Regions from separate parts of the Cobetia sp. MB87 genome, predicted to be linked through region 1. Evidence: predicted binding sites of a transcription regulator. Region 1 holds the regulator's gene; each other region holds the start of a gene.
What was found. The regulator sigma-54, encoded in region 1, starts transcription at its own class of promoters, with help from an activator protein. The targets are predictions, from matches to a motif close to TGGCACNNNNNTTGCTNT.
Positions count from the first base shown of each region.

Region 2: the regulator sigma-54 is predicted to act here: its motif matches at 1,987-2,004, upstream of CDPAHKCJ_RS05995 (P-II family nitrogen regulator).
Region 3: the regulator sigma-54 is predicted to act here: its motif matches at 2,061-2,078, upstream of urtA (urea ABC transporter substrate-binding protein).

Region 1 covers NZ_VFBC01000007.1:126,981-131,998, reverse strand. Annotated here, with positions in the region: gene lptA (lipopolysaccharide transport periplasmic protein LptA) at 1-471, shown strand, start outside; gene lptB (LPS export ABC transporter ATP-binding protein) at 475-1,212, shown strand; gene CDPAHKCJ_RS06615 (RNA polymerase factor sigma-54) at 1,447-2,895, shown strand; gene raiA (ribosome-associated translation inhibitor RaiA) at 3,550-3,858, shown strand; gene CDPAHKCJ_RS06605 (PTS sugar transporter subunit IIA) at 3,868-4,338, shown strand; gene rapZ (RNase adapter RapZ) at 4,476-5,018, shown strand, end outside.
Region 2 covers NZ_VFBC01000006.1:116,558-121,575, forward strand. Annotated here, with positions in the region: gene CDPAHKCJ_RS05985 (hypothetical protein) at 906-1,184, shown strand; gene CDPAHKCJ_RS05990 (accessory factor UbiK family protein) at 1,278-1,652, opposite strand; gene CDPAHKCJ_RS05995 (P-II family nitrogen regulator) at 2,090-2,428, shown strand; gene CDPAHKCJ_RS06000 (ammonium transporter) at 2,460-3,707, shown strand; gene glnK (P-II family nitrogen regulator) at 3,857-4,195, shown strand; gene CDPAHKCJ_RS06010 (ferredoxin--NADP reductase) at 4,341-5,018, opposite strand, start outside.
Region 3 covers NZ_VFBC01000003.1:54,829-59,846, forward strand. Annotated here, with positions in the region: gene urtB (urea ABC transporter permease subunit UrtB) at 1-538, opposite strand, end outside; gene urtA (urea ABC transporter substrate-binding protein) at 718-1,992, opposite strand; gene CDPAHKCJ_RS01800 (methylenetetrahydrofolate reductase C-terminal domain-containing protein) at 2,714-3,178, shown strand; gene CDPAHKCJ_RS01805 (methylenetetrahydrofolate reductase) at 3,175-4,188, shown strand; gene CDPAHKCJ_RS01810 (LysR family transcriptional regulator) at 4,274-5,018, opposite strand, start outside.

The DNA of each region.
Region 1 (5,018 bases):
ATGGCGCTGGACAGCGATGCCAGCCAGCCGATCAACATCGCCGCGGATGCCCTGTCTCTCGACGACAAGGCCGGTACCGCCACCTACACCGGTCAGGTGGAGATGCGCCAGGGCAGCATGAAACTCGATGCCAGCCGCGTCGATATCAGCCGCGCCGGTAGCGGCGAGATCTCGCTGGTCAAGGCCACCGGCAAGCGTGCCTACCTGGAACAGCAACCCGCGCCCGACGAGAAGCTGGTCAAGGGCTGGGCCGACACCATCCGCTACCATGCACTGGAGCGTCGCGTGGAGCTGGTCGGCAATGCGCGGCTCGAAAAAGGCGATGATACCTTCGAAGGCGGCTACGTGGAGTACTTCCTCGACAAGCGCCAGGTGAACGCCAACAACAGCAAGACGGCACAGCAGACCGAAGGCGGTCGCGTGCACATGACTCTGACGCCGCGTGGCGCCAATGCCAGCAAGGAAAACTGAGTCATGACTGCTACTCCGCGTACGCTGAGCGCTCGCCATCTGGCCAAGGCCTACAAGGGCCGCAAGGTGGTCAAGGACATCTCGCTGGAGATCCGCCAGGGCGACATCGTCGGCCTGCTGGGCCCCAACGGCGCCGGCAAGACGACCTCGTTCTACATGATCGTCGGGCTGGTGCGCGCCGATGCCGGCAACGTCTCCATCGATGACAAGGACCTCTCCGCTGCCGCCATGCATCAGCGTGCACGCGCCGGCATCGGCTATCTGCCGCAGGAGGCATCGATCTTCCGCAAGCTGTCGGTGGCCGACAACATCATGGCGATTCTGGAGACCCGCAAGGACCTGGATCGCAATGGCCGCAAGGCACGCCTTGAAGAGTTGCTCGAGGAATTCAGCATCACGCACATCCGCGCCAGCGCCGGCATGAGCCTGTCCGGCGGGGAGCGTCGACGGGTCGAGATCGCCCGGGCACTGGCCACCGAGCCGGACTTCGTGCTGCTCGATGAGCCCTTTGCCGGCGTCGACCCCATCTCGGTGGGCGAGATCAAGAGCATCGTGCGCCAACTGCGCGATCGTGGCATCGGCGTGCTGATCACCGACCACAACGTGCGCGAGACACTCGATATCTGCGATACCGCCTATATCGTCGGCGATGGCCAGATCATCGCCCACGGTGACGCGGACTCCATCCTGGCCAACCAGCAGGTGCGCGACGTCTACCTGGGCCACGAGTTCAAGCTCTAGGGTCAGCAGATACGCTGAGCCCCACCGGAGGCGAAAGCTTCAAAAGCCGCTGCGTGATTTTATCGCGTAGCGGCTTTTTCATGTCTGACATCAGACGCATGCATGACGTCCATACCACCTTGGTGGAAACATGGCATGCAAGTTGCTTGAATATTCACGGCAACCACTTGTCAGTGCCCCGAGTCACGGTATAGCGTAGTAAGCACGTTCCTTTGCCGTGAATTGACTGACTCCATGAAACCCACCCTGCAACTCCGCCTCGGCACCTCGCTGACCATGACGCCGCAGCTTCAGCAAGCGATCCAGCTGCTGCAGCTGTCGACGCTCGACCTGCGTCAGGAGATTCAGCAAGCCCTCGAGTCCAACCCCATGTTGGAGCTCGACGAGGACTACGAGTCGCTGGATGTCGTCGAGACACAGGATTCGAGCGAGATCTCCACTGCCGACTCCTCGAGCGAGATTCCCGAGGAATACCCCCTCGACAGTGACTGGTCGGACCTCTACCAGGACCACGCCGGTAGCCTGACCAGCTCCGGCAGTGGCAGCGGGAGCGAAGAAGGGCCGGACTTCGATCGCAATACCAGTGTCGAGAGCCTGCAGGACCACCTGCGCTGGCAGCTGGCGATGACCGACCTCGATGGTCGTGAACGCCAGATGGCGGAGAGCCTGATCGATGCCGTCGACGGAGCCGGCTATCTGAGCCTGTCACTCGACGAGCTGGTCGATGGCCTGCGTGGCCAGGGCCTGCCCGGCCTCAAGGCCTCCGAGCTCGAGCAGGTATTGCTGCGTCTGCAGCAATTCGACCCGACCGGCGTCTTCGCCCGTGATCTGCGCGAGTGTCTGCTGCTGCAACTGGCACTGTTACCGGATGACCTGCCGCTGCTGGCGCAGGCGCGACGCCTGGTACGTCAATTCCTCGAGGCTCTGGGCAACGATGACCGCAAGCTGCTCAAGCGCCGCCTGAGCCTTGACGATGACGAGCTGGATCACGTCATCCGCCTGGTGCGCGCGCTCGATCCGCGTCCGGCATCCGCCTGGGGCGAGCCCGCCAGCGATTACGTGATCCCTGATCTGCTGGTGCGCCATACCCGCCATGGCTGGCAGGTCGAGCTCAACCCGGAAGCGCTGCCCAAGCTGCGCATCCAACCGGAATACGCCGCGCTGATCAAGCGTGCCGACAAGTCCGCCGACAACACCTTCCTCAAGGACAACCTGCAGGAAGCGCGCTGGCTGATGAAGAGCCTGTCATCGCGCAATGACACCCTGCTCAAGGTCGGCCGCGAGATCATGGCGCGTCAGATCGACTTCCTCGAGCAAGGCGAGGAAGGCATGAAGCCGCTGATTCTGGCCAACATCGCCGAAGTGGTCGAGATGCACGAATCGACCATCTCGCGGGTCACGACCCAGAAGTATATCCACACCCCGCGCGGCGTCTTCGAGCTCAAGTTCTTCTTCTCGAGCCAGGTCGGTGGCAGTGGCAGTGGCGACGCCCACTCAAGCACCGCCATTCGTGCCCGTATCCGCAAGCTGATCGCGGAAGAGCCGGCCCGCAAGCCTCTCTCCGACTCTCGACTGGTCGATCTGCTCGCCAGCGATGGCATCGAGGTCGCACGCCGTACCGTGGCCAAGTATCGCGAAGCGATGGGCATCCCGTCCTCCAGCGAGCGCAAGCGTCTGGCCTGACGCGTCACCTGCGGCTGCCATGCCCTCACCTCTGCAATGGCAGCCGCCGCCAACTTCAAGCGCTGGATCTTCCGCTCGCCAGCTTCTGACTTCGCGGGTATCGGGCGCCTGTCGCGCGCCCTGTCACCCCGCCAACCGCTCGTCAATGCCCCATCATGGCCAATGACGGAGCACAGGATGATGGCAAAAATCTGCCGCTCCGGTAGTGCCATTCTCCGTCAATCGCATGTTTTTAAAGTCACTTTTGCGCCTGTTGCACGTGGATAACACTTGATGACCTCTCCGACAGGCCGCTTGCTCCACACAATCGAAGCGCCTGAAAGGCGACGTACATGCAGGGATTGGCGACGAAAACCCGCCTTCTTGCGCGTCTTTCACGCACCACCCATCAGACGCTGCCTTGAAGTCCACTCCGTTACCCCTCACTGAGTTGAAGACAAGCACTGAGCCACGATGCAGCGCAGCGTTGATCTTTGCGCAAAGCTTGGGCATTGTCGGTACAGACGCTCACGACATCTGACGCCACTGGCAAGGGTGCGAAAACATCACCAGACGGTGGCCGTCAAGCCTGTTGCAGAGCGTCCGATCAGGGTTTGCTCGTAGTCAAAAAGGGTTACAATTGAATGGCAACCCGCTGGATAAAGGAGCGTGTCCATGCAAGTGAATATCACCGGGCATCATGTGGAACTTACCGATCCTCTCCGCGATTACGTCAACGAGAAGCTCGCTCGCCTCGAACGGCATTACGACAACATCACCAATGTTCAGGTGACACTGTCGATCGAGAAGGAGCGCCAGCAGGCTGCCTGCACCTTGCACGCGGCAGGCGCTGACCTCCACGCCCTGGCAGAAGACCCCAACATGTACGCTGCCATCGACGCGCTCGCCGACAAGCTGGATCGCCAGCTGGTCAAACACAAGGAAAAGTCCCAGGCTCGCTCTCAGGGCACCGGGACCCGTTGACCTTCAGCCATGACACTTGATCAGATCCTTCCCCCCGAGCGCACGCTTTACGGTGTCCCCGGGGGGAGCAAGAAGCGGGTGCTTGAATTCTTCAGCACCTTCATCGCACAGAACATTCCCAGCCTGGATAGCCAGGAAGTCTTCTCGCGCCTGATCGGGCGCGAGAGACTGGGGTCGACCGGCATTGGCCACGGTGTGGCCGTGCCCCATGCACGCAGCCCGCATTGCAAGACGCCAATCGCTGCGTTTCTGAAGCTCGGTGAACCCATCGACTTCGATGCCATCGACGGAGAACCCATCGATCTGCTGTTCGTGCTGCTGGTACCTGAGGAAGCGGATGAGACCCATCTGACGCTGCTCGGGCAGGTCGCGGAATTGCTCAATTCCCCGACCAATCGCTCGGCTCTGCGCCAGGCAGACAGCCAGCGTGCACTCTTTGAGGCATTGACCCAAGCCATCGCCGAATTACCGGCGCGCTGAATGACAGGCCCGGACATCGTCCGGGCTTTCGTCTTGCTGGCCTCCCATCGGCCGACGTACAGCGCACTGATAGCGGGCAGCCTTCTGCCCCACCCCTGCATTCTTTCGACGTTGACCTCGCCCTTGGAGAGCACTTCATGAAGATCGTGATCATCAGCGGCCGCTCCGGCTCCGGGAAGTCCATCGCGCTCCAGGCGCTGGAAGATATTGGCTACTATGCCATCGACAATCTGCCCGGCATGCTGCTGGCGCCACTGGTCGATCAGCTCGAAAAGGACAGCCCGGCGCGCCGGCGCATCGCGGTTTCCATCGATGCCCGCAACCTGCCGGAAGCCTTGACCCGCTTCCCCGAATTGCTCGACAGCGTCCGCCAGAGCGGCATGGACGTCCAGGTCGTCTACCTGACCACCGATTCACGAGTGCTGCTGGAACGCTACTCGGCGACCCGTCGTCGTCACCCTCTGACGCGCGACAACGACCACACCCTGGCCGAGGCCATCGAGATCGAGCAGAAGACGCTCGCCCCCATTCGCCAGAAGGCCGATCTGGTCATTGACTCGACCAACCTGAGCGTGCACGACCTGCGCTCGCGTATCACCGAACAGGTCGCCCAGCACAGCTCCCGCCACCTGACGCTGACCTTTGAATCCTTCGGCTTCAAGCATGGTGTACCGACCGAC
Region 2 (5,018 bases), on a different contig from region 1:
GTAACTTCCATTACGCCCCATCCTCACGCAATTACTGAATACGTAACACACAAACAGGCTGTGGATAACATTACATAATCATCGAATGTGGACATTTTTTGAGCGCTCAAAATTTCAGCATTCAAGGCACCGACACCAACGATGAACAAGCGAGCCAACGCCAGACCAGGCAACCCACAGCCCGGCCTCAACTCACAAGCACCAGCCAACAGAAATTAAACCCAATAAGCGCAGGCAGGGTACTTGGACACTCGACTCAGTCGAGCGATGAAAGCCATATCAGAGACAAGATTGAGCCAGAAGAGCTCATGAGGCGCCTGACGGGAAGGGGTCAGATAAGGCGCAAGCACTGCACTCGAAGAATTTGCACGAGCATCGAGTCGTTGATGCTCAGGGTCTGGAGTCTCAGGCCCTGGCGCTTGGTGACGGCCTACTGCTGCCTGGTGATTGAGAGCGTCTGGCGCCCTGCAGCTGTGACTACGTCTGCCATTTCAGCTTCACGCGCCGCGACGCGCCCGGGGATGGCGAGGCGGATCGCTCGCTGACATGGCCAACAAACGCTCATGGCGAATTAAAAGTAGTGGTTGTGACAGTACTTTCCACGCAAAAGCGCCTGTTTTGGCGCATTTCAGCGCCAGCAGACGCCACACGGGCATGGTGTGGGGCCGACTCGCTACCTGCCTGCACCAAGAAAGTGCTCATACAGGGGCGATAGCGTCCTCGAGAGAGCCACAAGAGTGCCGCCAGACCGGGACTGCGGTATATTTGATCGGTTGTCCCGGCCTGGCCGCGACGACCGCCAAGCTGTCTCACGGAACGCCGCCGATGCGCGGCAGAGAATCGTCCAACCCACGGAAAGGGCCAGCCATTCAGGACGACTTCGGCTTGTTTCAGGAGCACTACCCATGCAAGACATGCTTGCCCCGCTGGCACCCCTGGCGGATGTGATCGGCATGCTAGGCACCACTCTGGTCGTCGGCGCCTTCTTCCTGCTGCAGATAGGCAGACTCGATGCCCGCAGCCTGACCTACAACCTGATGAATCTGAGCGGGGCGATCCTGCTGTTGATCAGCCTGTGCATCAATTTCAACCTCGCCAGCTTCGTGATCGAGGTCTTCTGGATCATCGCGTCTGTGGTAGGTCTGGTACGCTGGATGCTGGGCACTCGACCCCAGACTGCCTGAGGCCGCTCCCGGAATCAGCGGCGCCCATGACGCAAAAAACCGCCACGCCCCGAAAGGGCGTGGCGGTTTTGATTCAGCCGTCACCTGAGGGGGTCAGGCGTCGCGCTGGCGCTCGATCTCCGCGGCGTGACTGGCGGCTTCACGCTTCGCTACCGCGGCTTCCCCCTCATCATCCACTGGCGTGGCGGGCTCGGCTGCCGGCACGTTGCCCGCCACCAGCCCCTGCTTCTCCAGCAGTGCCTCAAGGGCGATGACCTGCTTTTCCAGCGACTCGACGCGGCTGCGCGTGCGCGTCAGCACATCCATCATGATGTCGAAGTCTTCACGCGAAACCAGTTCCATGCGGTCGAAGGCACCGCGCATCACCCCTTGCACGGACTTCTGCAACTCTTCCGGGCCATGCGAGGCATCCTGCAGGCGCTCACCGATCTGCTGGGCCATACGCCCGATGACGTCATTCTTGAACATGCTGCACCTCAGCCGTTGCGGGCCGGCAGCCGCGTCGTGCGGACTGCCGGTCAGAAAATGATGACACCCCTGTACATGGGGCCGTCGTGTCCTGCTGCAAGGATACGCAACCCTGGAGACGGGTGCATGCCCCGCATCGTCCTGCACCAGACAATCCTCATCGGCAGGCACACATCTGCACCACATTAGCACTTGCCCCCACATCCAAAGCCGCAGAAACAGCACCATTACGGTGCATGCCAGGTGACCTTCGGATTCAGCCATCTTTGCACAGGCCGTAAGACTGTCATCCATCCTGCGATAACCAGATGAGTTACAAGGATTTTCAGCCGCATGGCACATCTCGTGCGATGCACTTGTCAGGAACAGGCCGCCAGCTCATCTGACTGGCCATGCTTAACAAGAATGATCATTCCGGTAGCGAACGGGGGCAGCACATGAAACTGATCACCGCCATCATCAAACCCTTCAAGTTGGACGACGTGCGAGAAGCACTGGCCGACAACGGCGTGCAGGGGATTACCGTCACCGAAGTGAAGGGCTTCGGACGTCAGAAGGGGCACACCGAGCTTTATCGCGGTGCCGAGTACGTCGTCGACTTCCTTCCCAAGGTCAAGATTGAAGTGGCTGTCGATGACAGCAGTGTGGAATCGGTACTGGATGCCATCACCCAGGCGGCCAACAGCGGCAAGATCGGCGACGGCAAGCTGTTCGTCACTCCGCTGGACGATGTCATCCGTATCCGCACCGGTGAACGCGGCGCCGACGCTGTCTGAGCCCCGCGCACAATAACAAGGAGAACCCCGCATGAACGAGATCATCGAGGTCAAGTACGCACTTGATACCTTCTACTTCCTGGTCTGTGGCGCCCTGGTGCTATGGATGGCAGCCGGCTTTGCCATGCTCGAGGCCGGTCTGGTCCGCGCCAAGAACACCACCGAGATCCTGACCAAGAACGTGGCGCTGTTCGCCATCGCCTGCACCATGTACATGGTCGTCGGTTACCACATCATGTACTCGAGCGCCGAAGGCGGCTTCCTGCCGAGCCTGGGCTTCCTGATCGGTGCCGAGAATACCGCTGAGGAAGCGATCGCTTCCGGTGGCGACATCTACTACAGCGCACGTTCCGACTTCTTCTTCCAGGTCGTGTTCGTGGCTACCGCCATGTCCATCGTCTCCGGTGCGGTCGCCGAGCGCATGAAGCTGTGGGCCTTCCTGGCCTTCGCCGTGGTCATGACCGGCGTCATCTATCCTGTGCAGGGTTACTGGACCTGGGGCGGCGGCTTCCTGAGCGCAGCGGGCTTCAGCGACTTCGCCGGCTCCGGCATCGTGCACATGGCCGGCGCATCCGCCGCTCTGGCAGGCGTGCTGCTGCTGGGCGCTCGCAAGGGCAAGTACGGCAAGAACGGCGAGATCAATGCCATCCCGGGCGCCAACCTGCCGCTGGCCACGCTGGGTACCTTCATCCTGTGGCTGGGATGGTTGGGCTTCAACGGCGGCTCCGAGCTGGTGCTGTCCAACATCGATGAGGCCAACGCGGTCGCTCAGGTCTTCGTCAACACCAATGCCGCTGCCTGTGGTGGTGTCATCGCCGCGCTGATCCTCGCCCGTCTGTGGTTCCGCAAGGCTGACCTGACCATGGCCCTCAACGGCGCGCTGGCTGGCCTGGTTGCCATCACCGCTGGCCCGCTGGCACCGAGCGTCGGTGCTGCCACCCTGATCGGCGCCGTCGGCGGTCTGCTGGTCGTGTTCTCCATCGTCGGTCTCGACAAGCTGAAGATCGATGATCCGGTCGGCGCCATCTCCGTGCACGGTGTGGTCGGCCTCTGGGGTCTGCTGGCCGTGCCGCTGACCAATGACGATGCCACCTTCTCCGCACAGCTGCTGGGCGCCGCCTCCATCTTCGCCTGGGTGTTCATCGCAAGCTTCGTGGTGTGGCTGATCATCAAGGCCATCATGGGGATTCGCGTCAGCGAGGAAGAAGAATACGAAGGTGTGGATCTGGCCGAATGTGGTATGGAGGCCTATCCGGAATTCACCTCCAGCCGCAAGTAAGCCTGAACGCGACAGCACCTGCAGCATCAAGACTCCCGCCACCTGGCGGGAGTCTTTTTTCCTGACTGGATAAGCGGTGTATGCTTGAGTCAGAGACCGGCGTGACGAGCAGGCCTCGTTACCCGCACCATCACCCAAGGAGAGAGACGATGAAACTGGTCACTGCCATCATCAAGCCATTCAAGCTCGACGACGTGCGCGAATCCCTGTCGGAGATTGGCGTGCAGGGTATCACCGTGACCGAGGTCAAGGGATTCGGCCGCCAGAAGGGCCACACCGAGCTGTATCGGGGTGCCGAGTACGTGGTCGACTTCCTTCCCAAGGTGAAGCTGGAAGTCGCGGTGGATGACGCCATGATCGATTCCGTGATCGAGGCGATCACCAATGTCGCCAACACCGGCAAGATCGGCGACGGCAAGATCTTCGTCTCACCGCTGGAGCAGGTCATCCGCATCCGTACCGGCGAGACCGGCAAGGACGCCGTCTGAGCCTCTGGCGCAAGCCCCTGGTACTGACGTGCTGCCCCCACGGGTGACATGAGCACACAAAAAACCGCAGGCCATCGGCCTGCGGTTTTTTCGTTTCAGCACTTGTCGCTCATAAGTGATCTTCGCGAATCACTTCTCGACCTGATCATTTCTCGACAAAGGCACGCTCGATCACGTAGTCACCCGGCACGCCCATCTTCGGCGAGATGGCGAAGCCGCGCGCATCCAGCATGGCGCTGATGTCGTCGAGCATCGCCGGGCTGCCACAGATCATGGCGCGATCGCGCTTCGGGTCCAGCGGCGGCAGGCCGATGTCCTCGAACAGCTTGCCGTTCTCGACCAGGTCCGTGATGCGACCCTGGTTGCGGAACTCCTCGCGCGTCACGGTCGGGTAGTAGATCAGCTTCTCGGCGATCTCTTCGCCAAGATACTCGTGCTTGGGCAGCTCTTCCGCGATCATGTCGGCATAGGCCAGCTCTGAGACATGGCGCACGCCGTGCATCAGGATGATCTTGTCATAGCGCTCGTAGGTTTCCGGGTCCTGGATGACGCTCAGGAAAGGCGCCAGGCCCGTACCGGTGGAAAACAGATAGAGATTCTCCCCCGGCAACAGGTCATCCAGTACCAGCGTGCCTGTCGGCTTGCGGGATACCATGATCTGATCGCCCGGCTGCAGGTGCTGCAGGCGTGAGGTCAGCGGGCCGTCCTGCACCTTGATGGAGAAGAACTCGAGGTGCTCCTCGTAGTTCGGGCTGGCGATCGAGTAGGCGCGCATCAGCGGCTTGCCGTCGACTTCCAGGCCGATCATCACGAACTGGCCGTT
Region 3 (5,018 bases), on a different contig from region 1:
CCGCCAGGGTGTCGCGGATAGTGTCATCGCCTTCCTGCTCGATCAGGCTCGGCAGCCGCTCGGCCATGGCCTCATCGACACTGCCGCGCAGGCCGCGCGCCGCCGCGAGTCTGACCTCGGCCTCCGGGGACGACAGGTCGATCATCGATAGCACGCCATCGATATGCCCACGCAGCGAGTTGTTGCTGCGCAGTGTCTCGAGTTCACGCCGCGAGACCTTGCCGGCGGAATCGCCGGACAGGGCGTCGGAAACGGCCCATTCGCGGCCGCGATTGTTGTCGATGATCAGGAAACGCTCGCCGCTCTTGAGGCGAGCCAGCTTGCTTGAGGAGAAGGCTTCCAGCCAACCACGCGCGCGCGCATCGCCGCTCACGGCGATCTCATCGATCACGTCCCGCTTGGCAGGGTTGCGCGCCTCGGCAAGTCGGGTCAGCAAGGTCTGGGCAGCGCTGTCAGACAGACGCGCTGACTGCCCAGTCGCGGATTCGGACTGGGCAGCGGCAAACAGGGGGAAGGACAGAAGACAGATCAGCAGCATCCTCTGCCAGCACCAGCGGAACATCATTGCAACGGAGATAGACATCAAGAAGGCCATCCATGGTGAACGCGCGAAGGCGTCATCGGTCTCCGAGGGCGTCGCGACCTCGGAGCCGACACTCAGCGAGGCGGCACGCAGGTTCACATGCGCGCCGCCTCACTCTCAGAACGTGCTACGCCTCATTGCGTGGCGACGTTCTGTTGAGCCCCACAGGAATGGGTCACGACGTTGTAGTTGCCGCACTCCATCGGTTTGCGCCAGTCACTGATCAGGTCCTTGGAACCTTCCAGATAGTCTGACCAGGCATCGCCTGCCACGGTGGAAGGGGTCTGCCAGACGACGGAAAACTGACCGTTGTCCTGGATCTCGCCGATCAGCACCGGTTTGGTGATGTGATGGTTGGGCATCATGGTGGCGTAGCCGCCGGTCAGGTTGGGAACGGATACGCCGATGATGGCGTCCTTGACCGCATCGACCTCGACACTGCCCGCCTTGCGAGCGGCTTCCATCCACATGTTGAAGCCAATGTAGTGGGCTTCCATCGGGTCATTGGTGACCGCATCTTCCTTGCCGGTGTAGGCGATCCACTCATCGATGAAGTCGTAGTTGGTGTCGCTGTCCACGCTCATGAAGTAGTTCCAGGCCGCGAGATGCCCGACCAGCGGTGCGGTATCGATGCCCGATAGCTCCTGCTCGCCCACCGAGAAGGCCACCACCGGAATGTCCTCGGCATCGATGCCCTGGTTGGCCAGCTCGCGATAGAACGGCACATTGGCATCGCCGTTGATGGTGGACACCACGGCCGTCTTCTTGCCGGCGCTGCCGAAGGACTTGATGTCCGAGACGATGGACTGCCAGTTGGAATGACCGAAGGGCGTGTAATTGACCATCACATCCTCGTCGGCCACACCGTGAGACTTGAGGTAGGCGGCCAGGATCTTGTTGGTGGTACGCGGATAGACATAGTCCGTGCCTGCCAGCACCCAGCGCTCCACGCCCACGTCGTTCATCAGATAATCCACTGCCGGAATCGCCTGCTGATTGGGCGCCGCCCCGGTATAGAAGACATTCTCCGAGGACTCCTCGCCCTCATACTGCACTGGATAGAACAACAGGCCGTTGAGCTCCTCGACCACCGGCAGCACCGACTTGCGCGAGACGGACGTCCAGTTGCCGAAGATCACGTCGACCTTGTCCTGCGCCAGCAGCTCACGTGCCTTCTCGGCGAACAGCGGCCAGTTGGAGGCCGGGTCGACCACGACGGGCTCCAGCTTGCGTCCCAGCAGCCCGCCCTTCTCGTTCTGTTTCTCGATCAGCATCAACATGGTGTCTTTCAGTGTCGATTCACTGATCGCCATGGTGCCGGACAGTGAATGCAGGATGCCGACCTTGATCGGCCCCTCTTCCGCCTGGGCGACATTGGCCAGCGAGAAACCGACACAGGCGGACAGCATTGCGGCAGCGATTTTCTTGTTCACGACATTCCCTCGTGTCTTGTTGTACTTGTTATCCCGACTGAGGTAGTGCAATTGATGTGCCAGCAAAGCAGGCAATCGCACGAAACATCGGTGCCGTGCGTTGCCATCGTTCAGCCAAAAGGAAATCTCGATATCGTTTTGAATATAAGCCGCACCAAATATGCGCAATCAAAAATATGCCAGCCAGCCATTTGCACCAAACAGGTGAATTACTGAATATCGTGCACAAAACTCCCCCCAGGATGGCGCAATGAGGAGATTACCAGTCAAAAGCATGACCTTGACTGGTGCAGACAAAAATTATCCCGAAATCAATGGCAGCACTCTGATACATCAATAGAGAAGGTGGGGAAGGCACGATGCAAAAGTGACGGTCACTCCATCACCAGCATCACGACAGTCGTTCCCCGAAGAATACAAGCGTCTGCGCTTCATCCCGCTGGCCAAGGTCCCCGTGAGTCGCGAGCCGCAAGGTCTCAAGTCTGTCGCCGGCGGCGCAGGCCATGGAGAGCTTCATCATTGAAAGTCTCGCCGCCGAACAATGAGTCCTTCATGGCCCGTCTCCTGCGCCTTGGCCTGCGCCTTTCGATAGTGACGCTGTCGCCCACGGGATGTCGGCTCGGGTAGCGGCCATGCGAAGATAGCGCTTTGAAACGCCCAGGGCGTTACCCCCGCCAGGTTTTGACAGGAGGCATGCGTGTATTCGATTCGTCTGTGGGCCGCACGTCACGCGCGACTGCTGGAGCTCACCTATCAGGCCGTCGAGCCGGTGATCATCAAACTGCAGCCGTTGTGGAAGTCCGTCGGTTACGCACGCGCCGAGAAGCCCGTCGCCAGGCTGGAGCAAGCCTGCAAGGGCTTGCTGTTTGACTGTCAGATGTGTGGCCAGTGCATTCTGAGTTCGACCGGCATGTCCTGCTCAATGAACTGCCCCAAGAACCTGCGCAACGGCCCCTGCGGCGGTGTCATGCAGAACGGCAACTGTGAAGTCGAGCCCGACAAGCGCTGTGTCTGGGTGGAAGCCTGGGAAGGCAGCCAGCGGATGAAGAACAGCGACGCGCTCCAGATTGTGCAGTTGCCAGTGGACCATCGCCTGCAGGGCACTTCATCCTGGCTGCGCGTGGCTCGGCAAGCCGCTGAGCGTCGAGAGAGCCTGAAATGACCTCCAGACTCACTATCCCGGACGACACCCAGGCGCCACCTGCCGAGCGAGATGGCAACGTCGGTCACCTGGAGCGAGTGCTCAGAAGCGGTCAGTTTGCCGTCACCGCTGAGCTGGCACCGCCCGACTCGGCCGATCCACAGGACGTCCATGCGCGCGCGAAGCTGTTTGCCGGCCATGTGGATGCCATGAACGCCACCGATGGCTCGGGCGCCAACTGCCACATGTCGAGCATGGCGATGTGTGCCCTGCTGGCCCGCGAAGGCCATGAAACGGTGATGCAGATCTCCTGTCGTGACAGAAACCGCATCGCCATCCAGGGCGATGTGCTGGGGGCCTCGGCGCTGGGCATCCGCAACCTGCTGTGTCTGACTGGCGATGGTGTGCAGGTCGGGGATCACCCCGAGGCCAAGCCGGTGTTCGATCTCGATTCCCTGTCGCTGCTGGAAATCGTCGCCGGACTGCGTGACAAGCACGCCTTCGCAAGCGGCCGGTCACTGACCTCAGCACCTCAGGTATTCCTGGGCGCCGCCGCCAACCCCTTCGCCCCGCCCTTCGCGTTTCGCCCTCATCGACTGGCCAAGAAGATTGCCGCCGGCGCCCAGTTCATCCAGACACAGTACTGTTTCGACCTGCCGCGCTTTCAGGACTTCATGCATCGCGCCCGTGATCTGGGCTTGGTGGAGAAATGCTTCATCCTGCCCGGCGTCGGCCCACTGGCCTCGGCACGCACCGCCGAGTGGATGCGTCGACACGTCCCCGGCGTGCATATCCCGGACCAGGTGATCGAACGCCTCAAGGGCGCCAAGAATCAAAAGGCGGAGGGCCGTGATATCTGCATCGAGATGATCCAGCAATTACGGGAGATCGAGGGTGTCAGCGGCGTGCATATCATGGCGCATCGTCAGGAAGCCTTCGTGCCCGAGATCATCCAGCGCTCGGGCATTCTGGGGGCGCGTAGGCCATACACGCCGCAAGCCACGCCGGGTGCTACATCGCCCATTGGCTGATATGTCTCCGGGTCAAATCCATGAATCGATATCCCGCCAGGCTCACCATCTCAACCTGCTCGCAACGCTGGCATGGCACTACTGCTCAACCAGCGGTCGCTGTCTCGCGCGCTGTCGCGATATCTGGCTCAACGCCAGCCTGAGGGCTGACCTCTGGACTTTCCTGAGAACACGCCTCCAATGCCTCGACCTTCTCAAGCTTGCCCTTGCCGGTGACGATGGCTTCCAGGTGATCGCAGAAGTCACTCAGCGCATCACTGACATGGCCCGGCGAGCGATGAAGCTCGATTTCCACATGGCCAAGCGGCGGCAAGCCTTCGTCATCGCCGACGATACGACAGCCGGAGGGTACGCTGCGCGGTGTCTTGACGGTCAGTGCCAGTCCGGCCTTCACCGGCAGATTGATGCCCGTCGGTGACTGGCTCGAGTAACGCACATCCCACTGTCGATCATCCCGCCCCAAGGCGGCGAAGGCATGCGCGCGGAAGATGCAGCCTTCCGGATTGAGCGCGAGCGGCAGTACCTCCCAGTCTGCAAGGGATTGGTCTTCGGCGACCACCCACACCATGCGCTCGCGCCCCAACAGCCGCCCGGTCTGGGTCGGCCCGTGACGCACCACCAGCACGGCGTCCAGCAAGCCTTCCTGAAAATCATGCACCAGCGACGCGCTGATCTTGCAGGTCACTTCGAGACGCACTTCGGGGTGGTCCGCGGCGAAGCGCGACAGCAATTCGGGCAGGTAGGTACTGGCCTGTTCTTCCGACGTGCCCAGCCGGATGAGCTCATTCTTGCGATCGACCCCGAGCACCTGCCGCGCCTCATCCTGCAGC